3 regions of the Streptomyces sp. NPDC006332 genome follow, and region 2 is predicted to be linked to each of the others. Evidence: riboswitches for the same ligand, from Rfam matches in the RefSeq annotation. Region 2 holds a riboswitch; each other region holds the start of a gene.

Region 1 (8,510 bases), on a different contig from region 2:
CCCCATCATAACGTCACGTACATCCTGTACATTTTTTACAGACGCCGAAGGAGGGGTTCCGATGACCCGACCGTCCGCCCGCCATGTCCTGCCCGAGTTCACCGAACGCACCAGCTCCGGGTACCGGACGATGGATCCGTACTCGAAGCTCCTGGAGGGGCGGATCGTCTTCCTGGGGACGCCGATCGACGACATCTCGGCGAACGACGTGATGGCCCAGTTGATGTACCTCGAACACCAGGACCCGGACCGGGACATCTCGCTGTACATCAACTCCCCCGGCGGCTCGTTCACCGCGATGTCGGCGATCTACGACACGCTCCAGTACGTCACGTGCGACGTGGAGACGTTCTGCCTGGGCCAGGCCGGCTCGTCGGCCGCGGTGCTGCTCGCCGCGGGCACGCCGGGCAAGCGCTCCGCGCTGCCGGGCGCGCGGATGGTGATCCACCAGCCCGCGATCATCGAGCCGGTCCAGGGGCAGGCCAGCGATCTGGCCATCCAGGCGGACGAGTTGACGCGGGTACGCAGCCGCATGGAGGAGCTGCTCGTCCGGCACACCGGGCGGACCCCTGAGCAGGTGCACGCGGACATCGAGCGGGACAAGATCCTCACCGCCCAGGAAGCCGTGGAGTACGGGCTGGTGGACCGGCTCGTCCCGAGCCGCAAGGCCTCGCGTCCCGCACCCGACGCGTGGTGAGCCGCGATGCTGCCCGATCTGCCTCCGCTGCCCGCCCTCACCCGCGCCGAGGGTGAGGTGATCGACCGTTACCTCGACGTGGTCGACCTGCTCGGCCGGATCAATCCGGCGCAGCACGGGGACACGTACCGAGGACTGCGTGCCGCGCAGGCACTGGTCGGCAAGGCGGCCGCGCTGCGGGACGCGCTGGAGCTGATGCACCGTCGGGGCGAGACCGAACTGCACGCCGACACGCTGGCGCGTGCGTTGCGCGTGCTGGACGGGGAGCGCCGCACGGCACGCGTCACCGTGCCGCCGTGCTCCGACAGTTGACGCTCCCCCAGCCGGTCCGGACGCGCCGACCCACCGCCGAGCGTCCGGACCGGAGCCGAAACGGACCAAACGGGGTACCGCTGTTCGGACTAGACACGGCTGCATTTATCGGCCCGATCAGATTGCGCAACGCGCGTAGTCAGAGGACGAAATGGGACGTTCCGCTGCTGGTCCGGGGCCCCTTGGGCCCCTCGACACCTCATCGAACAGGAGGGTGTCCACCCGAACGGGTGAGTGGTGAGTAACAACACAAACCCCCGGTTCCATTGGGTTTTTCGGACATCCGTGAGTCAAGATCCCTGACTGACGACAAGACCCCGCCACAGCGGCGGGGCGATCCGGGCGGGCGCCGAGTCCTGCCGCCGCGCGGATGACCGGTCGACAGGAGTGGATCGGCAGGAGTGGAGGACCCAAGCACGACGGGTCGCCGGAACGGTTGTCTCCGTACAGGAGGCGCCGGTTCGAGCAGCCCTTGGGGTGAAGCCGCGTCAGCGGCCGGGCAACTTTGTCAGCCCGAATCCGACAGGTCATCCTTCACAGGCGGCTGACGAAGGGTTGCGCATGACTGCGCTCAATCGTGTCCCGTCGCTCATGGTCCGGGCCGGTACGGCCTCGGCCTTCGCCATCGCCGCCGTCGGCGGTTCGATCGTGGTCCCGGGTGTCACCTCCGACGCCGCGGCAGCCACCCCGGCGACGAAGGCACTACAGGTCGCGGCCTCCAAGAAGGGCTCCCCGTACAAGTACGGGGCGACCGGGCCGAAGAGGTTCGACTGCTCCGGGCTGACGATGTACTCGTTCAAGAAGGCCGGCAAGAAACTGCCCCGCACGGCCGCCCAGCAGTACAACAAGACGCGCCACATCTCCTCCAAGAGCCGCAAGGCGGGAGACCTGGTCTTCTTCCACTCGGGCTCGAACGTGTACCACGTCGGCATCTACGCCGGGAAGGGCAAGCTCTGGCACTCCCCGAAGACCGGGGACGTCGTCCGGCTGCAGAAGATCTGGACGAAGAGCGTCTGGTACGGCCGGGTCAAGTGACCTCCCGCGCGGGGCGACGGTGAGCTGACCCGCCGTCGCCCCGCGCGTCCGTCCCGCGACAGGGGTCCGCTACGGCTCCTGTTGCCCCGCCGCCGATACCGGCGCGGCCGGAACGGACCACGGCAGTTCGATGGAGACCGTCTTGCCGCCCTCTCGGGTGGGTCTGACTCTCAGTTTGCCGCCGCACTCGGCGGCCAGCCACCGGATGATCACCATGCCCCGGCCGTTGTCCTGCTGGACGGCGGCCGGCAGTCGTTTGGGGAATCGCGGGTGGCTGTCGGTGACACCGATGCGCAGGTGTTCGTCTCGGTCGAGCTCGATGTCCACCGTGAAGGTGGGTGACTGTCCGAAGGTGTGCTGTACGGCGTTGGTGGTGAGTTCGGAGACGATCAGCCGGATGGTGTCGGCGATGTCGGTGTCCGTCGCCAGTCCCCACTCCGCCAGGGTGGTGAGCACATAGGTGCGGGCCGCGGAGACCGAGGCGGGAACGCTCGGCAGAGTGACGGATGCTTCCAGATGGTCTGCCATGGCGACGTCGTCCCTTTCCCACGGGCCCGCAGTCCGACACGGAGCGGATGGTTCGAGTACGGTCCCGGACTGGTGCTTCGTCGCCAGACTGCCATTACCGCGGCGGTCACGGGAGGCGATCGACCAAGTAATGCATATATCTGTCGCTCGAAGCGGTGAACTCTAGGGCGACAGAGCATATTTGGGTGCCTCGGTCGGAGTAAGGAGTAACCCATGCAGCACGGTCCTGCGGTGCGCCGCCGGAAACTGGGGGCGGAACTGCGTTCCCTGCGCAGCGGTACCGGACTCACGAGTGGTGAGGCGGCCCGGTTGGTGGGCTGGCACCAGTCGAAGGTGAGCCGCATCGAGACCGGCGCCAGTGGGGTGAAACCGGCCGACGTGCGGTTACTGCTGGACGCCTACGGGGTGCGGGACGCCCAACTACGGGAGTTACTACTGGTGTTGGCCGGGTCCGACGAGAGCGCCGGGCGGCACCACTGGTGGCACGCGTACCGAGGAGTGCTGCCACCCACCTACCGGGACTTCATCAGCCTGGAGTCGCAGGCGAGCGAGATGCGCACCCTGGAGACCTCGGTGGTGCCGGGTCTGTTGCAGACGGCGCAGTACGCCCGGGCGGTGACCAGGGCGGCGGTCGACGGGCTGGACGAGGAGCGGGTGGACGCCCTGGTGGAGGTGCGGTTGGCCAGGCAGGACGTGCTGCGATCGCAACCGCCGCTGGCGCTGGACGCCGTACTGGACGAGGCGGTGCTGCGGCGCGAGGTCGGCGGCCCCGAGGTGATGAAGCGGCAGCTGGAGCGCCTTCTTGAGGCGGCGCGACTGCCCCAAGTGCGGTTGCAGGTACTTCCGTTCGCGGCCGGAGCACACATCGGCGTCACCGGGCCTTTCGTTATCTTCTCATTTTCGAGCACATCTGATCTGGATGTGGTTGTTCTCGACCACTTGACGAGTAGCCTCTATCTCGAGCGGAAAGAAGACCTTCAGGCCTACACCGAGGCCTTCAACGCCCTTCAGTTCCACGCCCTTTCGCCCGAGGACTCGTTGGATTACATCGCCGCGATAGGTGACGGCGCGTAAGGAGGCACCATGACCGCACTGCCTCGGCACGTACCTTCCAGTACCGATCTGCCCGACGTCCGGTGGCTGCGCAGCAGTTACAGCACCGGAGCGAACAACTGCGTCGAGACTGCCCGGCCGAAGACCGGCCGCTGGGCCGGTCTGCTCGCCGTACGCGACTCCAAGGACCCTGCCGGACCCGCGCTGCTCTTCTCCCCCGAGAGCTGGGCGGGATTCACGGCCGCGATCCAGTCCTGATCAGACCGCCCCGTCCATCGGGGCGCGGCGCACGGCCGTGTCACGCCGACTCATGGTCGTGTCTCGCCGATCACCCGTACAGCGCGTTCGATCTGCCCCGCGGAGAGGTCCGCGCGGGCGGTCAGTCTCAGCCGTGAGATGCCGTCGGGCACGGAGGGAGGTCGGAAGCAGCCCACGGCAAGCCCGGCGGTACGGCAGTCGGCCGCCCAGCCGACCGCCGTCTCCGGGGACGGCGCGCGCACCGAGACCACCGCGGCGTCCGGGCGTACCGCCCGCAGCCCCGCGGCCGTCAGGCGTGCGTGGAGTTCACCCGCGACCTCGCGTGCCCGCGCCGCCCGGTGCGGCTCTCGGCGCAGCAGCCGCAGCGCCGCCAGGGCCGCGCCGGTCGCCGCGGGGGCGAGGCCGGTGTCGAAGATGAACGTCCGGGCCGCGTTGACCAGGTGGTCGATCACCCGCGCGGGGCCGAGCACGGCGCCGCCCTGGCTGCCGAGCGACTTGGACAGCGTGACCGTCACGACGACGTCGTCGGCGCCCGCGAGACCGGCCGCCTGCGGGGCGCCGCGGCCGCCGTCGCCCAGGACGCCGAGTCCGTGGGCGTCGTCGACCACCAGCCCCGCGCCGCGCTCCCGGCACGCCGCGGCCAGGGCGGCCAGCGGGGCCGCGTCGCCGTCCACCGAGAAGACCGTGTCGGACACCACCACCGCGGGACCCTCGTGCGTGCTCAGGGCCTTGGCCACGGCGTCCGGGTCCGCGTGCCCGACGACCTGGGTGGCACCCCGGGCCAGCCGGCAACCGTCGATCAGCGAGGCGTGGTTGCCCGCGTCGGAGACGATCAGCGAGCCGTGCGGGGCCAGCGCGGTGACCGCGGCCAGGTTCGCGGCGTAGCCCGAGGAGAAGACGAGGGCCGCCTCGAAGCCGCAGTGGTCGGCCAGCTCGCGTTCCAGTTCGGCGTGGAGCGCGGTGGTCCCGGTGACCAGCCGGGAGCCGGTCGCGCCGCCGCCCCAGGTGCGGGCGGCCCGGGCCGCGCCCTCGGTGACCTCCGGATGACGGGCCAGGCCCAGGTAGTCGTTGCTCGCGAGGTCCAGGAGGGGCGAGTCGGCGGGGCGGGGCCGCAGCGTCCGTACGAGCCCGGCGCGGCGGCGCCGGCCCGCCTCCTCGTCGATCCAGCCGAACGCCATCGGTCCTCCAGGGCTTTTGGCTTGTGTAGGCAGCGCGGTGCGGTGCCGGGCAGTGCGGTGCAGGCCGGCGCGCAGACAGTATTTGTAGGCAGTGAACAGACACTAGCGGGACAACCGGGCACCCCGTATGTGGCGATACCCACACCTCCAAGCGCCTCTGTTGTGCGAACTCTCCTTGGCCCCGGACGGCTCCTTAGGACAGGATCGGCTTTCATGGACCTGCTGAACACGCTGGTGGAAAAGGGGCTGCGGCGCGAGGTGCCGAGCCGCGAGGAGGCACTCGCCGTCCTCGCCACTTCCGACGACGACCTGCTCGATGTGGTGGCCGCGGCCGGCAAGGTACGCCGGCACTGGTTCGGCCGACGGGTGAAACTGAACTACCTCGTCAACCTCAAGTCGGGCCTGTGCCCGGAGGACTGCTCCTACTGTTCCCAGCGGCTCGGCTCCACCGCCGGCATCCTCAAGTACACCTGGCTCAAGCCTGATCAGGCCTCCGAGGCGGCGGCGGCCGGGTTGGCGGGAGGCGCCAAACGGGTGTGTCTGGTGGCGTCCGGGCGCGGGCCCACCGACCGGGACGTGGAGCGGGTCGCGGGCACGATCAGGACCATCAAGGAACAGAACGAGGGCGTCGAGGTGTGCGCCTGCCTCGGGCTGCTCTCCGACGGTCAGGCGGAGCGGCTGCGCGAGGCGGGCGCCGACGCCTACAACCACAACCTGAACACCTCCGAGGCGACGTACGGGGACATCACGACCACCCATACCTATGCCGACCGGGTGGACACGGTCACCAAGGCGCACGCGGCCGGCCTGTCGGCCTGCTCGGGTCTGATCGCCGGTATGGGTGAGTCGGACGAGGACCTGGTGGACGTGGTGTTCTCGCTGCGCGCGCTGGACCCGGACTCGGTTCCGGTCAACTTCCTGATCCCGGTCGAGGGCACCCCGCTGGCCAAGGAGTGGAACCTCACCCCGCAGCGCTGCCTCAGGATCCTGGCCATGGTCCGGTTCGTCTGCCCGGACGTCGAGGTCCGCATCGCCGGCGGCCGCGAGGTCCATCTGCGCACCATGCAGCCCCTCGCCCTCAACCTGGCCAACTCGATCTTCCTCGGCGACTACCTCACCACCGAGGGTCAGGCGGGCAAGGCCGACCTGGAGATGATCGCGGACGCCGGGTTCGAGGTGGAGGGCGCCGACCAGGTCACCCTCCCCGCGCACCGGGCGACGGCGCTGGGTGGCTGCGGGTCGCACGCCGGCGACGGCGCCGGGTGCGGGGCCCACGAGGAAGCGGGCTGCGGGTCCCAGGAGGGCGCCGGGTGCGGGTCGCACGGGGACAGCGGGGTGTGCGGTTCCGCTCCCGCGGCCACCTCGGCCACCCCGGCCACCTCGGGCGAGCCGCGGACGGATCTGGTCGCCGTACGCCGTCGTGGTGCCGGAACGGACCTCGCGCCCAATGCCTGACCTGCCGGTGGCCGGGCTGACCGTGCCGGAGCTGCTGGAGCTGGACCGGCGCCACGTCTGGCACCCGTACGGCCCCATGCCCGGGCGGCAGGAACCGCTCGTCGTGGAGTCGGCGAGCGGGGTACGACTGCGGGTCCGGTCGGCCGACGGAGCGGATGCCGAGGTCGTCGACGGGATGTCGTCCTGGTGGTCGGCGATCCACGGCTACAACCACCCGGTGCTGAACGAGGCCGCGCGTGAGCAGCTCGGGCGGATGAGCCATGTGATGTTCGGCGGGCTCACCCACGAGCCCGCCGTACGACTGGCGAAGCTCCTTGTCGACATGTCGCCCGACGGTCTGGAGCATGTCTTCCTCGCCGACTCCGGTTCGGTGTCGGTCGAGGTCGCGGTCAAGATGTGCCTGCAGTACTGGCGTTCGCTCGGCCGCCCCGCGAAGCGACGGCTGCTCACCTGGCGCGGCGGCTACCACGGCGACACCTGGCAGCCGATGTCGGTGTGCGACCCCGAGGGCGGGATGCACGAGCTGTGGAGCGGCGTGCTGCCCCGGCAGGTCTTCGTGGACGCGCCGCCCGCCGGATACGAGGAGTCGTACGCCGAGCTGCTGCGCTCCGCGATCGCGCGTCACGCCGACGAGCTGGCCGCGGTGATCGTCGAGCCGGTGGTGCAGGGCGCCGGGGGGATGCGGTTCCACTCCCCCGCGTATCTGCGGGTGCTGCGCGAGGCGTGCGACGCGCACGACGTCCTGCTGGTGTTCGACGAGATCGCGACCGGGTTCGGGCGCACGGGCGCGCTGTTCGCGGCGGAGCACGCGGCGGTCACTCCGGATGTGATGTGCGTGGGCAAGGCGCTGACCGGCGGCTATCTGACGATGGCGGCGACGCTGTGCACCACGCGGGTGGCCGAGGGCATCTCGCGCGGCGAGGTCCCGGTGCTCGCCCACGGCCCCACCTTCATGGGCAACCCGCTGGCGGCCTCGGTCGCCTGCGCATCCATCGAGCTCCTGCTGGGCCAGGACTGGCTGGCGGAGGTCAAACGGATCGAGGCGGGGCTGCGGGACCAGCTGGCCGCGGCGTCGGAGCTGCCGGGGGTGAAGGAGGTCCGGGTCCTCGGCGCGATCGGTGTCGTCCAGCTCGACCACGCCGTCGACATGACGGCGGCCACGGCGGCCGCCGTGCGTGAGGGTGTGTGGCTGCGCCCGTTCCGCGACCTCGTCTACACGATGCCGCCGTACGTCACGGACGACGCGGACCTGGCTCGGATCGCGCGGGCGGTGTGCGCGGCGGCGCGAGCGGGGTGACCGGGGTTGCGCGGCGCGAGAGGGGTGAACGGGGGGCGCGGCGCGGGTGCCTGGTGTGGTGGTGCATGTGGCGTGGGCGCGTTGAGCTGGGGAAATGGGATGGGTGCGTTGAACGGCACGGGCGAGTGGGAGTGATGGCATGCCGGTCCTGGTGATCACGGGCACGGGTACGGAGATCGGCAAGACGGTCACGACCGCCGCGGTCGCCGCGGTGGGTCTCGCGGCCGGGCGGTCGGTGGCCGTGCTGAAGGCCGCGCAGACGGGCCTTGGGCCGGACGAACCGGGAGACGCCGAGGAGGTGACCCGGCTCGCGGGTACCGTGACGGCGGCCGAACTCGCCCGGTTTCCCGACCCGTTGGCGCCCGCGACGGCGGCCCGCCGGGCCGGGCGGGCTCCGGTGCGCCCCCAGGACATCGCCGAGGCCGCCGCCAAGCTGGCCACCGAGCACGATCTGGTGCTGGTCGAGGGGGCGGGCGGACTGCTCGTCCGGTTCGACGCGGCGGGCGGGACGCTGGCCGACGCGGCCGAGCTGCTGGCGGCGCCGGTGCTGCTGGTGGTGTCGGCGGGCCTGGGCACGCTGAACACGACGGAACTGACGGCACGTGAGCTCCGGGGACGTGGCCTCGATCTGGCCGGACTCGTGATCGGCAGCTGGCCCGACGTGCCCGATCTGGCCTCGCGCTGCAACCTGGCGGAC
Region 2 (10,958 bases):
GGACGCTCCGTGGTGCTCATGCCATCGAGTATCCACCCGCCACTGGACCATGGCTCGTGCGCCCCTTCACAAGCATGGTCGGGGTGTGTGCTATTCTCCGCGGCTCGCGTGATCCACATCATGGCGTGAACCGGGAACCTGTGCGCAGAGAACGCCGTTGTCAATGCCGCGTGAGCTGCCTCTCTGTGCCCCCGAGCCCCCTGTGAAGCCCTCTCGCCCGGCCCTCCGCCACCCCCTTCGAAGCACCCCCGCACACCCCTTCTGAACACGTTCAAAGGGGCTTTGACCCCCCAGAAGGGTCAACGGGCCGCCATTCGTCCTCCGAGCGGGCCGATTTCCTTGTGAAGAACTTCACGAACTTTCTCGGGAGCCCGTCACCGAGGGGCCCGCGCGGACCTCCCCGAGGCGCTCATACGTTCTCCGACCTGCTCAGGAGAGGCCCGTGGATCTTCGATGGCGGACCTACGCCACCGACCACGCGATCCCGTCGAGGATGTCGTGCTCGCTCACCACGACCTCCGCCGCGCCGGTCCGTTCCATGATCGCGAGGAGGACGAGGGCGCCCGCCCCGATCACGTCGACGCGGCCCGGGTGCATGGAGGGAACGGCCGCGCGCTCGGCGTGGGTGGAGCGCAGCAGCCAGTCGCTGATCTCGCGGACCCGGTCGCGGGAGACGCGGGAGTGGTGGATGGCCACGGAGTCGTACTCGGGGAGGTTCTGCGCGATCGCGGAGACCGTCGTCACCGAGCCGGCCAGGCCCACCAGGGTGCGCGCCTCACGCAGCGGGACCGTCTGTTCGGCGAGGTCGAGGGCGGCCTCGATGTCGGCGCGCATCGCCTCGACCTGCTCCTCGGACGGCGGGTCGGACACGACACGGTCCCGGACCAGATGACGCTCCGTCATACGCACGCAGCCGACGTCCACCGAGCGTGCCGCGCGCACCTGGTCGTCGCCGACCACGAACTCGGTCGAGCCGCCCCCGATGTCCACGACCAGGAAGGGCCGGTGCAGGTCGTCCCGTCCGGTCAGCTCCCGCGTCGCGCCGGTGAAGGAGAACTCGGCCTCCTGGTCACCGGAGATGACCTCGGGCTCGACGCCCAGGATGTCCAGCACCCCGCGCACGAACTCGTCCCGGTTCTCGGCGTCCCGGGATGCCGAGGTGGCCACGAAGCGCACCCGCTGCGCGCCGTGCTCCTTGATGATCGCCGCGTACTCACGGCAGGCGGCGAAGGTCCGCTCCAGCGCCTCGGGGGCGAGACGGCCCGTCCGGTCGACGCCCTGGCCGAGCCGGACGATCGTCATACGGCGGTCCAGGTCGACCAGTTCCCCGGTCTCGGGGTCGGCGTCGGCGACCAGGAGCCGGATCGAGTTCGTGCCGCAGTCGACGGCGGCGACCCTGGTCACTTGGCGTTCTCCTGAGCCCGCGTCACACAGGTCCCCTTGCGCCACCACTCCGGCAGCATCTCCAGCGCCTCGTCGCCCAGCGGGTTCACCCCGGGGCCCGCCGCGAGGGAGTGGGCGACCAGGACGTGCAGGCACTTCACCCGGTCCGGCATGCCGCCCGCGCTGGGGAAGCCGGTCAGCTCCTCGATCTCGTCGCGGCGCCGGATGTAGTCCTCGTGCGCGGCGCGGTAGGCGGCGGCCAGCTCCGGGTCGCTCTCCAGCCGGGCCGTCATCTCCTTCATCACGCCGTTCGCCTCCAGCGTGCCGATCGCCGAGGCGGCCTTCGGGCAGGTCAGGTAGTACAGCGTCGGGAAGGGCGTGCCGTCGGGGAGGCGCGGGGCCGTCTCCACCACGTCCGGCTCGCCGCAGGGGCAGCGGTGCGCGATCGCGCGCAGGCCGCGCGGAGGGCGCCCGAGCTGCTGCTGGAAGGCCTCGACGTCCGCGTCGGTGGGCTCGGTGCGCGGGGTGGGCGGCGGGGGCGTTTGCATGCCTGTACGGAAGTCTCTCTTAGGTGTCTGTCGGTTCACTGGTCGGAGGCGTCGGACGAGTCGACGCCGTCCCAGACGTTCGCGTACCAGGGGCGGTCCGCGGCGCCCAGGTCGGAGCGGGACTGCCTGGCCGCGTTGGGGTCGATGACGACGAAGCCGGTCTCCCCCGGCATGACGTAGTGCAGCCGCTGCCGGATCTGCTGCTCCGCGTACGCGTCGTCCTGCCACCGTGCCTTGAGGTCGCGCAGCTGCTCGACCCGTTCCCGGGTTCGCTCCTGCTTGCGCTGCACCTCGGCGAACTCGGCGCGCTGGGCGACGTACTGCCTCATGGGATAGGCGAGCGCCACGATCAGCGTGCACAGCACGAGGGCGAGCAGCGCGGCCCGGCCGGTGAGCCGGGAGCGGCGGGCCTGCCGTTTGGTCTGGGAGCGGTAGACACGGGCGGCCGTCTGCTCGCCGAGCAGCCTGATCCTGGTCGTCGTGGAGAAACGGTCCCGGTCCTTCACGGCCATGTCCCCGCCTCCCGTCTCACACGTGCGTACGTCCCCGGACACGGTACGGGACCGGGTACGGGGACGTACGTACGACTGGCTAAGGCTTGGACCTTAACGGGTCAGGCCTTGGGGATCGCGCCGCGGCTGTGCTCACGCCTACTGGTTCGCAGAGCGCTGTGCTTACTAGTTCGCGGAGCGGCCGTGCTTACTAGTTCGCGGAGCGGCCGTGCTTACTAGTTCGCAGAGCGAAACCGCGGGAAGGCCGAGCGGCCGGCGTACACCGCGGCGTCGTCGAGGATCTCCTCGATGCGCAGCAGCTGGTTGTACTTGGCGACGCGCTCGGAGCGGGCCGGGGCGCCGGTCTTGATCTGGCCGCAGTTGGTGGCGACGGCGAGGTCGGCGATGGTGACGTCCTCGGTCTCGCCGGAGCGGTGGGACATCATGCACTTGAAGCCGTTGCGCTGGGCCAGCTCGACGGCGTCCAGGGTCTCGGTCAGCGAGCCGATCTGGTTGACCTTGACGAGCAGCGCGTTGGCGGCACCCTCGTCGATGCCGCGGGCCAGGCGCTCCGGGTTGGTGACGAACAGGTCGTCGCCGACGAGCTGGACCTTGTCGCCGAGCCGGTCGGTGATGGTCTTCCAGCCGGCCCAGTCGTCCTCGAACAGCGGGTCCTCGATGGAGACGAGCGGGTACGCCTCGACGAGCTCGGCGTAGTAGTCCGTCATCTCGGCGGCGGAGCGCTCCTTGCCCTCGAAGGTGTAGACGCCGTCCTTGTAGAACTCGGACGCGGCGACGTCGAGCGCGAGGGCGATCTGCTCGCCGGGGGTGTACCCGGCCTCCTTGACCGCCTCGAGGATGAGGTCGAGGGCCTCACGGTTGGAGCCGAGGTTCGGGGCGAAGCCGCCCTCGTCACCGAGACCGGTGGCCAGGCCCTTGCTCTTCAGGACCTTCTTGAGGGTGTGGTAGACCTCGGTGCCCCAGCGCAGCGCCTCGGAGAAGGACTCCGCGCCGATCGGGGCGATCATGAACTCCTGGATGTCCACGTTGGAGTCGGCGTGCGAGCCGCCGTTCAGGATGTTCATCATCGGCACCGGCAGCAGGTGCGCGTTCGGGCCGCCCAGGTAGCGGAAGAGCGGGAGGTCGCTGGCCTCGGAGGCGGCGTGGGCGACGGCGAGGGACACGCCGAGGATGGCGTTGGCGCCGAGGGAGCCCTTGTTGTCGGTGGCGTCCAGGTCGAACATGGCCTGGTCGATCAGGCGCTGCTCGGTGGCGTCGTAGCCGACCAGCTCCGGGCCGATCTGCTCGATGACGGCGAGGACGGCCTTCTCGACACCCTTGCCCTGGTAGCGGTTCGGGTCACCGTCGCGGAGCTCGATGGCCTCGAAGGCGCCCGTGGAGGCGCCGGAGGGGACGGCGGCACGACCCGTGCTGCCGTCGTCGAGGCCGACCTCGACCTCGACCGTGGGGTTGCCTCGGGAGTCCAGGATTTCCCGGGCTACGACGACGTCGATGGACGGCACGAGCATCTCCTTCTGGGATGTGACGCGGGGTACGCGGGCCGCGGGGACCCGTAGTGCACGGAGTCGCGGTCGGCTCCGCGGGATGAGCCTAACCGCCTCGGGGCGATCGGCCCCCCTGTCGCCCACCCCTTGGGCAGAACCGAGAGGAAATTGTTTCCGAACGGAACAAAGCGTGGGCGTGGAAGCCCACAACGGTCGCGCGGAAGACCACACAAAAAGACCCCGCTCCGGTGCGTACGGGGGAACACGCACCGGAGCGGGGAGCCCGTGGGGACGGGGCCCTCACGAGGCCCTCGACATGAGGGCCACGGAGGGGAGGGCGCTGTGGTTCGGACGGGCGCCGCGTACTACTTCAGGTGCAGCTGCTGACCCGGGTAGATGAGGTTGGCGTCCTCGACGATGTCCTTGTTCAGCTCGAACAGCTTCTCCCAGCCGCCCTTGACCTTGTGCTTCTCGGCGATCGAGCTGAGGGTGTCACCCTTGACGACCTTGTACTCGCCGTCACCCTTCTTGACCTTCTTGCCGGTCGGGGTGGTGACGGTCTTCTTGGCCGCCGGGCGCTCCTGGGAACGCGAGGCCGGCTGCTCGGCGGAACGGGTGTTGACCTCCGAGGAGCCGCTGGAGCTGCTCGAGCCGCTGGAGCTGTCCGAGCTGCTGGAGCTGTCCGACGAGGTGCTGGTGCCGCCGTCGTAGCCACCGCTCGACAGGCCCTTGCCGCAGACCGGCCAGGCGCCCTTGCCCTGGGAGGCGAGAACCTTCTCGGCGACGGCGATCTGCTGCGCCTTGGAGGCCTGGTTGGCCTGCGCGGCGTACTGCGTGCCGCCGTACGCGGCCCAGGTCGAGGCGGAGAACTGCAGGCCGCCGTAGTAGCCGTTGCCGGTGTTGATGGACCAGTTGCCGCCGGACTCGCACTGGGCGACGGTGTCCCACTCGGAGGAGGTGGCGGCGGAGGCGTTGCCGGCCGCCATCAGCGGAGCGGCGATGGCGACGCCGGTGACTCCGGCGATCGCGGCGGCGCGAGTGGTCTTGGACGGACGACGGTGCTTGCCCTTGCCGGAAAACAGCATGGTTGATCCCCTCACCGACGCCTGCGAGGTGAGCTGTCGGGTTCGGGCCGGTTGAGTTGCCCGGCCGCATCCCTTCCGGGACGCGGCTTCACCCCAAGCCGGGTCCAGCTCAACTGCTGAGCCCGGCGCCTACCTTGGGTCCCCCGCTCCTGCCTACGGCGCTTGACGCGACGACTGTTCCCGTACGGCCGCTGGCAGGATTCGGCGTTGCGGCAGCCGGGGCTCGTGTTGGCGAGCGGTCCGACGTTAGACACGCGATCCGTGGAATATCAAAGACGATCAGGTCTTCTGAGACTCATCCCACACTTTCACCAAACAGGACATTCAGCGCGAAGTGTGACGTGAACTTCCGCCGGTTTAGCCCTATTCGGCACCAAGTCCAAGGGTCTGACCGGGGGAGATATGACTTGGGTCGGAGCCGATCGCCTGCTTGTTCTCCTCGTAGAGGGCGCGCCACCCTCCCTGGAGGTCGAGGGAGCCGGCGATGGACTCAAGGGTGTCCCCGAGACGGACGGTGTACGAGTCACGACCGGCGGCATGACGGCCGCCGGCGGTGCCGGCGTCGGCGGCGTCGACAGCCGCGCCCTCGTCGGCGCTGCCGCCGCGGTGCTTGCCGCCACCGAGGGCCCCGGTGTCCACCAGACTCGAAGAGCCGCCCACCCGCCAGGAGTTGCCCGAGTCGCCCGAGTCGTCCTGTTTCGCCGTACCGGTGGAGGTATCTCCGGAGTCCTGCGAGTCACTGGATTCGGATCCGGAATTACCGGACTTGCCGGGCTCAGCCGAATTACCCGCACGACTCGAACCGTCCGACGCCCCGGAGGAATCGGACGACGAGCCGGAGGGGCTGTCCGACGCGGAGGCCGAAGGCGTGCCCGACGTGTCGCTCGAGGATCCACTCCCGGACGAATCGGCCGATGAACCTTCAGAGTCGGACAAGCCGGACGAACCCGAGTCGTTCGAGGCGCCCGAGCCCGTGTCGGCCCCCAGACCCGTGTCCACGTCGGCCGCCTGGGAGTCCTTGGTGAGCCCGTTGAGCAGCCCACAGGTGGACCAGTAGCCGACACCCTGGTCGGCCAGGATCTTCTCGGCGACGGCGATCTGCTGGTTGCGGCTGGCCTGGTCGGCGCGCGCGGCGTAGTCAAGTCCGCCGTACTGATCCCAGTCCTTCTGCGCGATGTGGAGGCCGCCGTAGTAACCGTCGCCTTCGTTCGCGCTCCAGGAGCCCTCGGTCTCGCAGTTGGCGACCTGGTCCCACGTGGTTCCGGTGGCCGCGCTGGCGCCGGTTGCGCCGAGCAGCGGGATCGCGATGGCGGAGCCGGTCACTCCGGCCGCGACGAAAAGAGCCGGAGCCTGACGGGGGCGACGATGCCGGCCGTTCCCGGAGAGCATGCGGAGACCTTTCGCGAGACAACAGTGACCGCACGGCGGGTGACATTCGCCGCCGCGTTGATCCGTGAACGTATAGGCAGACGATCACTTGTCACAAGTTAATGCCGCGTAGATCACGTGAAGATCACAGGTTTGAAGGCGTGTCACCTTTACGCAGGTGAGGGGCTCGACCACGTGGCGTGAACTCGACGGGCAGGGTACGCAGTCCGCGCATGATGAGCCCGCCGCGCCAGCGCAAATCGGCCGAATCCACGGCGAGTCGCAGGTCCGGGAGGCGGGTGAGGAGCGTCCCGAGGGCACTCTGGCCCTCCAGCCGGGCGAGGGGCGCGCCAAGACAGTAGTGGATGCCGTGGCCGTATCCGAGGTGTTGGTTGTCACTCCGTGAGAGGTCGAGCACATCCGGATCGGCGAACCGCTCCGGATCCCGGTCCGCGGCGGCGAGTACGACGAGCACGGGGTCGCCGGCCGCGATGTCCTGTCCGCCGATGCTGACCGGCCGGGTGGCGAACCGCCAGGTGGCGAGCTCGACGGGGCCGTCGTAGCGCAGGAGTTCCTCGATGCCGGTCTCCAGGAGGCCGCGTTCGCCGGCGGCGAGGGATCGCTGGAGGCGGGCGCGCTGGTCGGGGTGGGTGAGCAGGGCGTAGGTGCCGTTGCCGATGAGATTGACGGTGGTCTCGAACCCGGCGAACAGCAGGATGAAGGCCATCGCGGCGGCCTCGTTCTCGGTGAGGTGCTCGCCGTGGTCGGAGGCTCGGATGAGCCCGGAGATGAGGTCCTCGCCGGCGGCGCTCTCGGCGGGGAGTGCCGCACGCTTGCGGTGGATGAGTTCGGCGAGATAGCCGCGCATCTTCTTCACCGACCGCGCGACGCCACCGCGTGGCCCGCCCCCGTGACGGATCATCATGCCCGCCCAGTCACGGAAGTCGTCCTGGTCCTCGCGTGGGACGCCGAGCAGGTCGCAGATCGTGTAGATGGGGAGGGGGAACGCGAAGTCGTGAATCAGATCGGCACTCCCCTTCTCCACGAAGGCGTCGATCAGGTCGTCGGTCAGTTCCTGCACCCGAGGGGCGAATTCGGCGACCCGTCGCGGAGTGAACGCCTTCGACACCAGCCGACGGAGCCTCGTGTGGTCCGGCGGGTCGATGTTGAGCAGATGGGTCATCAACTCGGCCTTGCGCTCACCGGGGATACCGGTCTTGCCCTTGGCGTGCGCGGGCTCGTCGTGGTGCGCCGGGTTCTTCGAGAGTCGCTGGTCGGCGAGGGCCTGCTTGGCGTCGGCGTAGCGGGTGACCAGCCAAGCCTCCACGCCGCTCGGGAGCTTCGTCCGGTGGACGGGGGCATGCTCCCGGAGCCAGGCGTACGCCGGGTACGGGTCGGTGGCGAACTCCCAGGTGAAGAGTTCCGGGACTGAGCTCGTGGGAGTGGGCTGGTCGGTCACTCCCCGACGGTATCCGGATCGCCGGGACCCGTTAGCTTCCGAGCCCCTCGGCAGCCCGTATCGCGTCCCGGTAGGCCCGGGCGGCGACGCGCAGTGCCGCTTCCGGGTCCACTCCGGCCGCTTCCGCCCGGACCGCCTGGGTCAGCAGCTCGTAGCCGATGCCCTCGCCGCCCGGGAGCGGTACGTCGAGCTGCGCCGTGCGGACTCGTGACGCCAGCTTCGCCGCCAGGGCGAGGCCCGGCTGCCCCAGGGGTATGCCGTCGGTCACCGACTCGCGGCACTTCTCGATCGCCTTGGTGCGCAGCCAGTGCTCCTTGACCTCCTCGGGGGTCGTCGCCGTCTCGTCGCCGAAGACATGCGGGTGGCGGTGGATGAGTTTGGCGACGATGCCGCCGGCCACGTCGTCGATGGAGAAGGGGTCGGTGCCGTCCTCGGCGCGGCCCTCCTCCGCGATGCGGGCGTGGAAGACGACCTGGAGCAGAACGTCACCGAGCTCCTCCCGCAGTTCGTCGCGGTCGCCCTCCTCGATCGCCTCGACGAGTTCGTACGCCTCCTCGATGCCGTACTTCGCCAGGCCCTGGTGGGTCTGCCGGGACGACCAGGGGCACTCGGCGCGGATGCGGTCCATGACCTGGACGAGGTCGAGGAGGCGGGCGCCCGGGAGGTCGTAGGAGGCGGGCAACAACTCCAGCTCCGGCATCGAGACCCGGCCCGATCCGGCGAGGCGGGCCAGGCCGTCGGTGAGGGTGGACTCGCCCTCACCGGTCGCGACCACGACCACCGTCTTCCCCCCGGCGCACGCGGCGACCAGTTCTTCGGCGGTGGGGGACGCCTCGTCGACGGTTATCCCGGCCTCGCGCAGATACGGCAGCTGCGGATGCGCGCCGTCCGCGCACAGCACGCGATCGGCGGCGTGCAGTGCCTGCCAGGCAGGCCAGGACAGCAGTCCGGGTGCGACACGGTGACTGGTGGTGAGCAGGACGACACGGCCGGGGGCGGGGTCGGCGTCCGGGGGGTGACCTGGGGTCGAGGCGGCTTCGGGGCTGATTGCGTTCACCATTCGAAGCTAACGCACGCCGCCGGGCGGGCGATCAGGTTGTCCACAGACACAGGGGGGCGGTGCGATCGTATGAACATCTCTCGTGTGGGCGTCCCGGCGTACCGTCACGCCTCCCCGCCCGCCCCGCGTCAGCGCATGCTCACGCTCACGCTCACGCCGTTTGATCGGTCACCGACACCGTGACCTCGCGTACCCATGGCGTCTTCGCGTCGACGCGGCTGCTCTTCTTCACGTCCCAGGTGCCGTAGCGCGGGTTGAGGTCGATGCCGAGTTCCTTGGAGGCCTTGGCGAGGACGCTCCAGAAGGCGGGGTCACGTGTGTCGGTGCCGAGCTTGGCGGCGAGCTTCTGGGCCTCCAGCTGGAGGCGGAGGTTCTCGTCGAGGCGCTCGGGGGCGATGCCGTACTCCTGGAGCCAGGCGGTCTCCAGCGCCTGGGCTCCGCCGGTCTGCTGCTCCAGGCCGGCCCGCATCTGCTGGATCTCCTTGCGGCTGACACTCACGCCCGCGTCGTCGGCGGCGCGGTGCAGCACCTGGTCGAGGACCATGTTGTGCAGGGTGTCCCGGGCCAGCGTGCCCGTCTTGGCGATGACCTGCTGGTACTGCGCTTCGTCCGGCACCGCCGCCCGCTGGGCGTCGCGCACCTCGCTCACCCGGTTCTCCAGCTGGGCGACGGTGATCCGCTGGTCGCCGACCACGGCCGCGGCGCCCGGATGCGCGTCGTTCCCGCAGGCGGTGAGGAGGGGGGCTGCGGCGATCGCGGCGGAGAGCAGGAGCGCGGTGCGACGGCGACGGCGGTGCAAGGAGACCTCCCGAGGAGATTGTGCGACGGTGCACAAGGTCTTGCGATGATCGATGTTAGGCAGTGGGCAGGCTCTGGCCAACCCATTGGACCAACGATTCACCAGGACTTCGGGCACCGCCGCGCCTGCTCCCCGCCCTCACCGTGCGGGGCGGTGTTCAGTCCCGCCCGGCCACCGCCCGCTCGACGGCGTCGGCGACACCGGCCCGCACCCCGTCGCCGGCGCGGACGGCGGTCACGTTGGAACCGCCCGCCTTGCCGTCGCCCACCAGCACGAAACCCACCTTGCGGTGCTGCGGCGCGGTCTGCGCGGCGGCCGTGACCTCGGGCTTTCCAACGGCGAGGACGACTTCGCAGGAGCGCTGGAGCATGCCGTTGAGGAACGGTCGCGCATTCCCCGCGCTCTGCTCTCCGGTCACCTGCGCGTAGCTCACGCGTGCGTGCGTCTTCGCGGAGGCGTCCTGCATGCCCTGCCAGACCTCGGCCTCGGCCCCGGCGGTGATGCCCTTCTCACCGGTGAGCAGACAGGCGTCCGCTTCGGTGTAGTGCCGGGCCCGGGTCTCCGGGACGGGCGGCCGGTCGTCACCCTGGTTGAGGAGTACGAGGGTCACGACCACCGCGGCGACGACGGCGACCGCCCCCGTCGCCAGCGCGATGGTGCGCCCGCGCAGCGAGCGCAGCCACGCGACGACGGCCCTCCCCACGACCGCGGTCCGTCCGGCCGCTCCGGCTCCCCCGATCCGTCCGGTCCCTCCGGACCGTTCCTGGCGGGCGGAGCGCGCCCGCGACACCTGTCTCACTTGCTTGCCCACTGCTTTCCTGCTTTCGAACTTTGTACTGCTTTGTGCTGCGTCGCCGTCAGCGCTGTCCGGACCGGCGGGGCCAGACCGTCCATGCGTGCAGCGAGGCGCCCACCATCGACAGCAGGATCAGCAGCAGGTCGGACGCGAACAGCACGCCGTGGGTGTCGTCCGGGGTCAGCCCGAGTTCGGCGACCCAGGCCACCAGGACCGCGCTGAAACCGGCGAAGGCCCACAGGTCGGCGCGGGCGCGCCGCCGCAGCGCGAGCACGAGCGAGGGCACGGGGCACAGCAGGCCCAGGCTGACCAGGGGCAGCACCGCGAACCCGGCTCGCACCGCGGTCGCGCGCAGCACCGGCGCGGCGAAAACCTTCGCCGGTCTCAGCATCCTTGTCATCCCCGCACCCGTGTCATCCCCGCACCCGACTTCGGCGTCAGCCGACGATGGCGACCGGCGCGTC
Region 3 (10,958 bases), on a different contig from region 2:
CTTCGAACTGAAGCTGGACTCGGGCGAGTTGTTCACCGCCCGTGCGGTCGTCGTGGCGACCGGCCTGTCGGGCCTCGCCCATCTGCCTGGGGAGCTGGCCGCGGCCGCGCCGGACGGCCCCGCCCCCACCGCGGCGCTCTCCCACAGCTCCCAGCACCACGATCTCAGCCGCTACGCCGGCCAGGAGCTGATCGTCGTCGGCGCCGGCCAGTCCGCGCTGGAGACAGCGGTGCTGGCGGCGGAGGCGGGCGCGCGGGTGCGTGTGGTGGCGCGCGGGCGCGGCAGTGTCGCGTTCGGGGCGCCCCCCTGGCGGCAGCCGAGGCTGCGTCCCGAGTCACCGTTCGGCCGCGCCTGGTCCCTGTGGGCGCTCAGCTACTACCCGCACCCCTACCGCCGCCTGCCGGCCCAGGCCCGCCACTACCTGGTCCGCCGGGTTCTGGGACCGCTGGGCGCGTGGTGGTTGCGCGAGCGCTTCGAGAGCACGGTGCGGGTCAGCGAGGTCGACCGGGTACTGAGCGCGGACACCGCCGACGGCCACCCGACGCTGACCGCCCTCGGCCTCACCGGCCGCAGGGAACGGATGGCGGCCGACCATGTCATCGCGGCCACCGGATACCGCGTGGACCTCGCCGCGATGGACTTCCTCGGCCACGAACTGCGCACCCGGCTCACGGTGAGCCGGGGCGCCCCGAAACTGGGCGCGGGGTACGTGTCGTCCGTCCCCGGCCTGTACTTCACCGGCCTGCCGTCGGCGGCGTCGTACGGGCCGGTGATGCGGTTCGTGTGCGGGACGGAGTTCGCGTCACCGAGGCTGGCGAAACACCTGGCCGCCGCCCACGGGTAGCCGCCCGCCACACTCCGCCGCGCCTGCCGCCTGCCGCCTGCCGTCCGCCGCCCGTCGCGCCGCCCACTGCCGGGCTCCCGCGTCTGCGGGCGGCGGCACCCGAGCCCCTCCGATCCCTCCGAGGAGCCTCAGCGCGACGACCGTTGTAGAGGGACAGGCGCGCGCGGCCGGAGCGGGCGTCACCGCGGGGGAAGGCGGTAGCCGTCCGGTTCGCGTCGAGTCGGCGGGGCGTTCCATCCGTATTCTCTGATCATGGCCGCACCTACCGCATATTCACTGATCGCCACCGACCTGGACGGAACGCTGCTCCGCGACGACGACACGTTCTCCGACCGGTCACTCGCCGCGCTCGCGCGGGTGGCGGCGGCCGGCGCCCGGCACCTCGTCGTCACCGGCCGGCCGGCGCCCAGGGTGCGGCCCCTCCTCGACGTCCTCGGCAGCGAGGGGCTCGCGGTGTGCGGGCAGGGCGCGCAGGTGTACGACGCCGGCGCGGGCCGTCTGCTGTGGTCGGTCACCCTGGACCGGGAGTTGGCCGAGACCGCGCTCGGCAAGATCGAGGCCGAGGTGGGCGAGGTGTACGCGGCCGTCGACCAGGACGGCGTCGACGGACTCACGCTCATCGAACCGGGCTACCTCATGCCCCACCCGACGCTGCCCGCGGTGCGCGTGAAACGGCGCGACGACCTGTGGTGCGAGCCCATCAGCAAGGTGCTGCTGCGTCACCCCGACCTGTCCGACGACGAGTTGGCGGCGACCGCCCGCTCGGTGGTCGGTTCCCTCGCCACGGTCACCATGTCCGGGCCCGGCACCGTCGAACTCCAGCCGTGCGGCATCACCAAGGCGACCGGCCTCGCACTGGCCGCCGACCGTCTGGGCCTCGGCCCGGAACGGACCGTCGCCTTCGGTGACATGCCCAACGACATCCCCATGTTCGACTGGGCCGCCCACGGCATCGCCATGGCGAACGCGCACCCCGAACTCAAGGCCGTGGCCGACGAGGTCACCCTGTCGAACGAGGACGACGGCATCGCCGTCGTCCTCGAAGGACTGTTTCCGCTCAGGTGAGGGCAGGTGAGGCTCAGTACGGGCCGTTCACGTTGTCGATCGAGCCGTACATCGCGGCCGCGTAGTTGCAGGCGGCGGTGATGTTCGCGACCGGGTCGAACGGGTCGAAGGACGTGCCGGCCACGTGGTACGCGGCGAAGGTCGGGTCGATCACCTGGAGCAGGCCCTTGGAGGGGGTGCCCGCGGCGGCGTTGGAGTCCCAGTTGTTGATGGCCAGCGGGTTGCCGGACGACTCGCGCATGATGTTGCGGTAGATCCCGTCGTACGAGCCGGGGATGCCCTTCTGCGCCATGATGTCCAGCGACTCGCGGATCCAGCCGTCGAGGTTGTTCGCGTACGTCTTGGCGACGACCTGGGTGGCCTGGGCGACGGACGTGGTGGGCTTGGCGGCGGGTGCGGCGGCCTTGTCGGCCGTGCTCGCCTTGGTCGTCTTGACCGTGAGCTTGAGACCCGTGTGGATCAGGCTGGGGTGGGCGCCGACAGCCTTGCGGTTGTCCTTGTAGAGCTGCTGCCAGCCACCGGGCGTGTGGTACTTGGTTGCGATGCTGCTGAGCGAGTCGCCCTTGGCCACGGTGTAGGTGATGGACCTGACCTGCGGTGCGGCGCTCGGGGCGCTCGCGGTGGGTGCGGCGCTCGCGGTGGTCGCGGTCAACAGCGGGAGGGCGAGAACGGCGGCGCCTGTTCCGGCGGCGACGACGCCTCGGACGAGCGGGCTGAGTCTGGAGCGGTGGTGGTTACCTCGTGCGGACATGGGGACGTTCCTCTCCGGCGCCTGCGAGGTGAGCTGTCGGGTTCGGGCGGGAGTTGCCCGGCCGTGCCCCCGTGAGGAGGCACGGCTTCACCCCGAGCCGTACCGGAATGTCCTGGAACGTCCCGAACGGCGGCTTACCTGGGTCCCCCGCTCCTGCCGTGCGGTGTTCGTCGGTGGATGTCTCTATGGGCGGCGGCAGGATTCGGCGTCCGCCCGACAGGCCGGGAACGTATGCGAGAGCACATGTCCGAAACAAGTGGCGGATTCACACCTCGTACCTATTGACCTTGGTCTGAGGTATTTGGGGCACTTGATCCTTTGCTGTTGCCAAGGGTCAACTGGCGCGAATGGCAAGGGGGAGGGTGGTGGCGTGAGGCCCGGGTGCGCTGGACCGTGAGTGACTCAACTCACGGTCGAGCACAAGACCGGCAAATCGGGCAATGAGCCCAACTCGGAGTCAACCGGCAGTCCGTGGGATCCGCTTCTCCCAGGTCCGGTGGAAGACCACCTCGTCGCCGTCCGTGCAGATCACCTCGTTCGAGGTGTGGAAGTCCGCTCCGTCACAGGTGAGCTCCGAGCGGGTACGTACGGTGGCCTCCCAGCCGAGCTCCGGCCGGTGCAGCCGGACCGACCAGTCCGAGCGGGCGCGGGCCGACAGGGGATCGGCCTCGTCGATCGTGTACGTCTCCAGGGCGTCCTCGGCGAACTCCAGCCCGTCGGGATACACCCGGGTGCCGCCGTAGCGCGGATCGACCTCCAGCCGCCACTCGCCCTTGGCCACGTCCCGCACGACCAGCCGCTCCGGACGCGGCTCCTCCAGCGTGACCGGCTGGGCGACGCCGAGCGGCGCGGACTGCTCCGGTTCCTCGAAGGTCACCGACGGGCCCGTCTCGTGGTCGCGCACCGGGAGGTCGAGCACGCTGCCGGCCGGGTCGAGGGTGAAGCCCGCCGCGGATTGCGGCTGCGGCCAGATCCACGGCCAGTAGGCGGAGGAGACGGCCAGCCGGATGCGGTGGCCGGCCGGGAAGGCGTGGCCGATGCCGTTCAGCTCGAACTCGACCTCCTCCGTGGCACCCGGCTCCCACGGCACCGCCCGGTCCCGCCCCTGGCGTGCGGACAGGTTCAGTACGCCCCGGGTGACCAGGGTCGAGGAGCCGTCCGGGGCGACATCGCAGAGCCGGGCGATCACCTGGCCGCGCGGCACCTCGGAACTCAGCCTGAGCCGCACCCTCGGCCGCCCCAGCACCCAGGTCTCCTCGCCCACCTCGAACTCGAAGCACACCGACCGCGCGTCCTCCTCCCGCTGGTCCGGCGGCAGGTCGGCGTCGTTCCCGAACGGGAAGAAACGACCGGCGTCGATGCCGGTGTGCTGCGGGGAGCGGACCGGGCGCGGGGCGCCCTGAAGGGCGTACGAGACGGTCGAGACGTGGGGGGAGGGCCAGGCCGGCTCGCCGACCCAGCGGCCGGGCAGGGTGTCGTACACCGTGGCCGGGGGGTGCGAGTCGCTGAGGTAGGCGCGCAGCAGGGGCTCGTCGAGAACGCCCGTGGTCTTTCCCTTCAGCCAGTGGTCCCACCAGCGCAGGGTCTCCTGGAGGAAGCCGATCGCGGGGCCGGGCGGCAGACCGCGGTCGGGGTACTGGTGGGACCAGGGGCCGATCAGGCCGCGCACCCGCTCGGGCGGCAGGTGCTCGACGAGCCTGAGAACCGTGTCGCGGTACGGGTCGTGCCAGCCGCCGACCGCCAGCACGGCCGCGTCGATCGCGCCGTAGTCCTCGCAGACGCTGCCGTGACGCCAGTAGCGGTCCCGGGTCTGGTGGTCGAGCCAGGTGTGGATGAAGGGATCGACCTCCTCCAAGCGCTCCAGCCACATCTGACGCCATGCCTCCCCGGCGTACAGCGGGTCCGGTGGCCGGGACACGAAGGCGAGCATGGTGGACGCCCAGGCGTGCATGTCCACCGCGAGGACGGAACCTCCCATGTAGTGCACGTCGTTGTCATAGCGGTCGTCGGTGGAGCAGACGGTGACGACCGCCTTGAGCGGCTCGGGTGCGAGGGCCGCGATCTGGAGGGAGTTGAAGCCGCCCCAGGAGATGCCGAACATGCCGACCTTGCCGTCGCACCAGGGCTGCGCCGCCAGCCAGTTGACGACCTCGACGCCGTCCGCCAGCTCGGTGGCGGAGTACTCGTCGCCGGGCACGCCCTCGCTGTTGCCGTGTCCGCGGACGTCCACTCGTACGGAGGCGTAACCGTGGCCCGCGTACCAGGGATGGCGTTGCCAGTCGCGGGGCGCGGTCCAGTCGGTCAGCCGGTAGGGCAGGTATTCGAGGATCGCGGGTACTGGTTCGTCCGTCAGGGGGCGCCACACGCGTGCGTAGAGGCGGGTCCCGTCCGGCAGCGGGATGCGGATGTCCTCGTGGGTCGTCTCGTAGGGGAAGGACGTACGGATGTGCATGAGGGTGACCCCGTGAGTTCAGTGGACCGGGTGCATGGTGCGGCGCAGCCACGGCGCGGCTGCCAGCACGGCCAGGCCCGCGGCCACCGCGATCGCGCCGTTGACGCCGAAGTAGGCCTGCTTGGACATGTCGTCGTACAGCTTCACCGTCTGGGCCTGGATGCCGTTGGCGAGCGCGAGGGACAGCATCCACAGCGACATGGTCTGGCTGGAGAAGGCGGCCGGGGCGAGCTTGCTGGTGGCCGACATGCCGGAGGTCTCCAGCAGGATGTCGCCGAGGCCGAGCAGCAGGTACGAGCCGACGATCCACCAGGCGGACATCAGGTAGTCGTCGGAGGCGTGTCCGGAGGTGGGCACGGCCATCAGCAGGAAGGACAGTCCGCCCAGGACGACCCCGATCGCGATCTTGTTGGAGGCGTGCGGCTGGCCGCGGCCCATCCGGACCCAGAGCGCGGCGACCACGGGCGCGAGAGCGACCTCGAAGGCACCCAGCGCGGAGGCGTACCAACTGGCGGGGAAGTCGAAGCCGAGGATGGTCGTCTCGGCGTTCGACGCGGCCAGCAGCATCATCGTCGAGTACGCCTGGAACAGGATGAAGTTGAAGGCGGTGGAGGCGAGGAAGAGCACCACGTAGGGGCGCAGCCGGCCGCGTTCCTCGGCGGTCACGCGGGGGCTTTTGAACATCACCGCGAAGTACACGACCGGGGCGATCACCGAGACCAGGGTGAGCAGGTCGACGAAGCGGTCCATGGTGAGCAGGCCGGCCATGGCGAGGGCGGTCGCGAGCACCGCGACGGCCACGATCCCCGCCACGATCAGTCGGACCGCGCGGCGCATCGCGTCGGGCGCGAGGGCGAATTCGGCCGCGCTCCGGCGTCCGGCCAGATGGCGGCGGCCCCACACGTACTGGATCAGTCCGAACGTCATGCCGATCGCCGCCGCCGAGAAGCCCCAGTGCCAGCCCTGGTGGTCGCCGAGCCAGCCGGTGATCAGCGGGCCCGCGAAGGCGCCGATGTTGATCGCCATGTAGTAGAGCGCGAAGCCGGCGTCACGGCGGTCGTCGTCGGTGGCGTAGAGCTTGCCGACCAGGGTGGCCGCGTTGGGCTTCAGCAGGCCCGTGCCGGCGCTGATCAGACCCAGACCCGCCCAGGTCATGGCGGCCGTGGGCACGGCCATGGCGTAGTGACCGCAGGCGATCAGGACGCCGCCCCACAGCACCGCCCGGTACGAGCCGAGGATGCGGTCGGCGAGCCAGCCGCCGGCGACGGAGACGAGGTAGACGAGCGTGCCGTAGGCGGCGGAGACGGAGGCGGCCGTCCCGGCCGACATGCCCAGGCCGCCGTGCGCGACCGTGTCGGCGAAGTAGAGGACGAGGATGGCCTGCATGCCGAGGAACGAGAAGCGTTCCCAGACCTCGAGACCGGAGAGGGTGAGCAGGCCCCCCGGGTGGCCGAAGAAGGCGCGGTCGTTCTTGGGGGTCGGCGGACTGCCGGGCGAGACATCGGCGGTGGTTCTGGACACGCTCAGCTACTTCCGTACAAGTCGGTACATACCAGTTTGTTATCAAGTGATCAAAAACATTCCGGCAGTGATCCGATACCGCCCAGGCTGGACGGGCAGGCCCTATCGGTGATCGAAACGTGACCGGATACGCTGACTTGAGTGAGGGCAGCGACCTATCGACAAACCGTGTAATCGCCAGCAGACACCAGCAGACAGGAGATCCTTCGTGACCGTCGTCGGGCCGTTCGGGCTGAGCGTGCGGGACCAGGCTCTGGAAGCCGATGTCCAGGCCGGATTGGCGGCTGTCGAGGAGGGACTGCTCGAGGCCACCAAGAGCGAGGTTCCCTTCATCACGGAGGCCGCCCAGCATCTGGTGAGGGCGGGCGGAAAACGCTTCCGGCCATTGCTCGTGATGCTTGCTGCCCAGTTCGGTGATCCCTATGCACCCGGAATCGTGCCGTCGGCGGTGGTCGTCGAGCTGACCCATCTGGCGACGCTGTACCACGACGACGTGATGGACGAGGCCGAGGTGCGGCGCGGGGTGGACAGCGCGAACGCCCGCTGGGGCAACTCGGTCGCCGTCCTCACCGGTGACTTCCTGTTCGCGCGCGCCTCGCACATCCTGGCCGACCTCGGGCCCGAGGCGGTCCGGGTCCAGGCCGAGGCGTTCGAACGCCTGGTCACCGGGCAGATCCTGGAGACCGCGGGCCCCCAGGACGGCCGGGACCCGGTCGAGCACTACCTCGACGTACTCGGCGGCAAGACGGGATCGCTGGTGGCGGTGGCGTGCCGCTTCGGGGCGATGATGTCGGGCGCCGACGAGACGGTGGTCGACGTGCTGACGCAGTACGGCGAGCGGCTGGGCGTCGCCTTCCAGCTCGCGGACGACGTCCTGGACATCGCGTCCGACTCCCACGAGTCCGGCAAGACCCCGGGCACCGACCTGCGCGAGGGCATCCCGACCCTGCCGGTCCTGCGGCTGCGCGAACGGGCGGCCCGGCTGGGCCTCGCCGAGGACGTCGCCCTGTGCGAGCTGCTGGACTCCGACCTCACCGACGACGAACGGCACGCCCGGGCACTGGCCGGCCTGCGCGCGCACCCGGCGCTGGAACAGGCCCGCCGTGACACGGTCCGCTACGCGGAGGACGCCCGCTCCGCGCTGTCCCCGCTGCGGGAGTGCGACGCGAAGCTGGCGCTCATGGAGTTGTGCGACGCGGTGGTCCACCGGGCGGGGTAACGAGGTACCGCTGATCCGCGCCGCTGCCGCGCATACCTACCTGTCCGATCCGAGGCGGCGGCTCCCCACGACCCCTAGGGGTCACGGTGAGCCGCCGCCTTCGCGTGTCATACCGGAGGTGTACGTGGAGTTGAGCCCGCGGGTTGACGCATCTTCACGACCCATTTGGTCAGATGGACACCACGGGAAAACACCAATCCTCACCGATTCGGGTGAGAATGGCGGCTACGGGGTGGACGTAGGGGAGTCGCACAGCCGCCGCCGACGACGGAGGTAAGGCACACATGGCACCGTACGAGTCCGACGACAGCACGACTGCCGCGGCGGAGGTCGACGACAGGTACCCGCGGCGGCGCAAGGCCGCGCGGTACGCCGTCCCGGTCGCGGTGGTGGGGGTGGCGGCGGCGACCCTCGGCCTCGTCCCCGCACTCGCCGACTCCGGCGATCCCGACCTGCCGAAGATCAGCGCACAGCAACTCATCGAGAAGATCGCCGCGTCGGACGTGCAGCAGCTGTCCGGCACGGTGAAGATCAGCACGGACCTCGGACTGCCCGACCTCGGCGGCCTGGAGAGCAGCCTGGCCTCCGGCGCCATGGAGTCGGGCAAGGGCGACGGCTCCTCCGCCGACCCGTCCGCCAAGCTGACCGAGCTCGCGACCGGCACCCACACCGTGCGCGTGGCGGCCGACGGCCCGGACCGGCAGAAGCTGTCCCTGCTGGAGAGCGGCTCCGAGTACAGCGTGATCCACAACGGCAAGGACGTCTGGGGCTACGACAGCAAGTCGAACGAGGTCTACCACGCCACCGAGTCCGGCAAGGCGGCCGCCGACAAGGAGCGCGACGTCCCGGCCACGCCCAAGGACCTCACCGAGGAGGCCCTCAAGGCGGTCGACGACACCACCTCCGTGACCGTCGACGGGACCGCGCAGGTCGCGGGGCGCGACGCCTACCGCCTCGTCATCAAGCCCAAGGACTCCGGCTCCACCGTCGGCCAGATCACCGTGGCCGTGGACTCGAAGACCGGGCTGCCGCTGAAGTTCACGCTGACCCCGTCGAGCGGCGGCGCCGCCGTCGTGGACGCGGGCTTCACCCAGGTCTCCTTCGCCGATCCGGCCGCCTCCACCTTCGACTTCACCCCGCCCAAGGGCGCGAAGGTCACCGAGGGAGAGAAGGGCGAGAAGGGCGAGATCCCCGAGAAGGGTGCGCACGGTCCGGCGGGCGCCAGGCCCGAGGAGGACCTCGGCAAGGGGCTCGACGGACTCAAGGTCATCGGCCAGGGCTGGAACTCCGTCGCCGTCCTCGACACCGGCGGCCAGGGCATGCCCAGCGGCTCCGAGGCCGGCGGCGACCTCGGCGGCTTCCTCGGCTCGCTCGGCGACAAGGTCACCGGCAAGTTCGGCTCGGGCACGGTCTTCTCGACCCGCCTGGTCAACGCCCTGATGACCGACGACGGCAAGGTCTACGTCGGCGCGGTCGACAAGGCCGCCCTGGTGAAGGCGGCCGACGCGGGGCGGTAAACCCGTAGGCGCACGCGGCGGGTAGCGTACGCGCACGACGAATCGAGGGAGCCGATGGGCGAAACGTCCGCCACGGAACCGGAGTTGGAGCCGGATCCCCAGGGTGTGGACGGCAGCGTCATCCACACCCGCGCGCTCACCAAGCGCTACCGCGGCGGACAACTCGCCGTCGACGGTCTCGACCTGACCGTCCCGGCGGGCAGCGTCTTCGGCTTCCTCGGCCCGAACGGCTCCGGCAAGACCACCACCATCCGCATGCTGATGGGCCTCATCGAGCCCACCTCGGGCGCGGCCCGGGTCCTGGGCCACCCCATGCCGCGCTCCTCGCGCTCCGTGCTCCCGCACGTCGGCGCCCTCATCGAGGGCCCGGCTCTCTACGGCTTCCTCTCCGGCCGCCAGAACCTGACCCGGTACGACGCAGCCGACCCGACCGCCGATCCGCGCACCCGGGCCGGCCGCGTCGCGGCGGCACTGGACCGGGTGGGGCTGGCGGCCGCCGCCGGCAAGAAGGCGAAGGCGTACTCGCTGGGCATGAAACAGCGCCTCGGTCTCGCCGCCGCATTGCTCCAGCCGCGCAAGCTGCTCGTTCTCGACGAGCCGACCAACGGCCTCGACCCGCAGGGCATGCGCGAGATCCGCTCCCTGATCCGGGAGCTGGCCTCCGACGGCACGACCGTCTTCCTCTCCTCCCACCTGCTCGACGAGATCGAGCAGGTCTGCACCCACGCGGCGGTGATGGCGCAGGGCCGGCTGATCGTCCAGGGTCCGGTGGCGGACCTGGCGGCGGGCACCCGTGGCCGGCTGGCCGTGACGACCCCGGACGCGGGGGAGGCGGCACGGGTACTGAAGGAACAGGGGGCCTCGGACGTGATCGTCACGGACGACCGGGTGACCGCCGAGCCACCGGACGGTGATCTCGCCGACGTGAACGCGGCGCTGGTGGCGGCGGGCGTCCGCGTCCGCGGCTTCGGGCTCCAACGGGCCTCCCTGGAGGACGCGTTCGTGGCGCTGACCGGGGAGGGCTTCGATGTCGCGGGCTGAGGGGGAGCGGGCTCAGGCCGTGCGGACCGGGCTCGAAGGGACGGGAAGCGAAGGGGCAGGGGTCGAAGGGGCAGGACTTGAAGGGACAGGCGTCGACCCCGCCGGGATCGAACCGTCCGGTACCGCGCCGACCGCGGCGGTACGCGCTCCTCGTGCGCGGTGGACCCTGGGCCTCCTGCGCAACGAACTGCTGACCACCTTCCGGCGCTGGCGCACGCTCGCGCTGCTCGGTGTGCTGGCGGCCGTGCCGATCCTGGTCGGGATCGCCGTGAAGCTGGAGACCAGTGACGGCTCGTCCTCCGGCCCCGGCGGCGGGGGAGGCCCGGCGTTCATCTCGCAGATCACCAACAACGGCCTGTTCCTGGTCTTCACCGCGCTCGCCGCGACACTCCCGTTCTTCCTGCCGATGGCGATCGGCGTCATCGCGGGCGACGCGATCGCCGGCGAGGCCAACGCGGGAACCCTGCGCTACCTCCTGGTCGCCCCCGCCGGCCGCAGCCGTCTCCTGCTCACCAAGTACGCGACGGTGATGGTCTTCTGCCTGGTCG

What was found. Region 2 has a riboswitch for cyclic di-AMP ahead of ABZ027_RS27070 (transglycosylase family protein). Riboswitches for the same ligand answer to the same signal wherever they lie in the genome.
Region 1: another riboswitch for cyclic di-AMP. It lies ahead of ABZ027_RS20910 (C40 family peptidase); the one in region 2 lies ahead of ABZ027_RS27070 (transglycosylase family protein).
Region 3: another riboswitch for cyclic di-AMP. It lies ahead of ABZ027_RS09080 (LysM peptidoglycan-binding domain-containing protein); the one in region 2 lies ahead of ABZ027_RS27070 (transglycosylase family protein).

Annotation. Positions count from the first base shown of each region.
Region 1 covers NZ_JBEXRA010000022.1:38,729-47,238, reverse strand. The annotation lists gene ABZ027_RS20920 (ATP-dependent Clp protease proteolytic subunit) at 62-697, shown strand; gene ABZ027_RS20915 (hypothetical protein) at 704-1,009, shown strand; cyclic di-AMP (ydaO/yuaA leader) riboswitch at 1,357-1,566, shown strand; gene ABZ027_RS20910 (C40 family peptidase) at 1,571-2,044, shown strand; gene ABZ027_RS20905 (ATP-binding protein) at 2,114-2,572, opposite strand; gene ABZ027_RS20900 (helix-turn-helix transcriptional regulator) at 2,786-3,646, shown strand; gene ABZ027_RS20895 (DUF397 domain-containing protein) at 3,656-3,883, shown strand; gene ABZ027_RS20890 (8-amino-7-oxononanoate synthase) at 3,934-5,061, opposite strand; gene bioB (biotin synthase BioB) at 5,275-6,516, shown strand; gene ABZ027_RS20880 (adenosylmethionine--8-amino-7-oxononanoate transaminase) at 6,509-7,813, shown strand; gene bioD (dethiobiotin synthase) at 7,953-8,510, shown strand, end outside.
Region 2 covers NZ_JBEXRA010000033.1:67,643-78,600, reverse strand. The annotation lists gene ABZ027_RS27095 (NAD(P)/FAD-dependent oxidoreductase) at 1-20, opposite strand, end outside; gene ABZ027_RS27090 (Ppx/GppA phosphatase family protein) at 463-1,404, opposite strand; gene ABZ027_RS27085 (DUF501 domain-containing protein) at 1,401-1,931, opposite strand; gene ABZ027_RS27080 (septum formation initiator family protein) at 1,967-2,443, opposite strand; gene eno (phosphopyruvate hydratase) at 2,659-3,945, opposite strand; gene ABZ027_RS27070 (transglycosylase family protein) at 4,293-5,012, opposite strand; cyclic di-AMP (ydaO/yuaA leader) riboswitch at 5,016-5,183, opposite strand; gene ABZ027_RS27065 (transglycosylase family protein) at 5,376-6,401, opposite strand; gene ABZ027_RS27060 (cytochrome P450) at 6,526-7,839, opposite strand; gene ABZ027_RS27055 (nucleoside triphosphate pyrophosphohydrolase) at 7,871-8,887, opposite strand; gene ABZ027_RS27050 (SurA N-terminal domain-containing protein) at 9,051-9,698, opposite strand; gene ABZ027_RS27045 (hypothetical protein) at 9,856-10,401, opposite strand; gene ABZ027_RS27040 (hypothetical protein) at 10,556-10,885, opposite strand; gene ABZ027_RS27035 (glycoside hydrolase domain-containing protein) at 10,932-10,958, opposite strand, start outside.
Region 3 covers NZ_JBEXRA010000007.1:86,618-97,575, reverse strand. The annotation lists gene ABZ027_RS09090 (FAD-dependent oxidoreductase) at 1-844, shown strand, start outside; gene ABZ027_RS09085 (HAD family hydrolase) at 1,097-1,909, shown strand; gene ABZ027_RS09080 (LysM peptidoglycan-binding domain-containing protein) at 1,923-2,660, opposite strand; cyclic di-AMP (ydaO/yuaA leader) riboswitch at 2,664-2,843, opposite strand; gene ABZ027_RS09075 (CocE/NonD family hydrolase) at 3,118-5,112, opposite strand; gene ABZ027_RS09070 (peptide MFS transporter) at 5,131-6,633, opposite strand; gene ABZ027_RS09065 (polyprenyl synthetase family protein) at 6,842-7,852, shown strand; gene ABZ027_RS09060 (sigma-E factor regulatory protein RseB domain-containing protein) at 8,137-9,369, shown strand; gene ABZ027_RS09055 (ABC transporter ATP-binding protein) at 9,424-10,410, shown strand; gene ABZ027_RS09050 (ABC transporter permease) at 10,397-10,958, shown strand, end outside.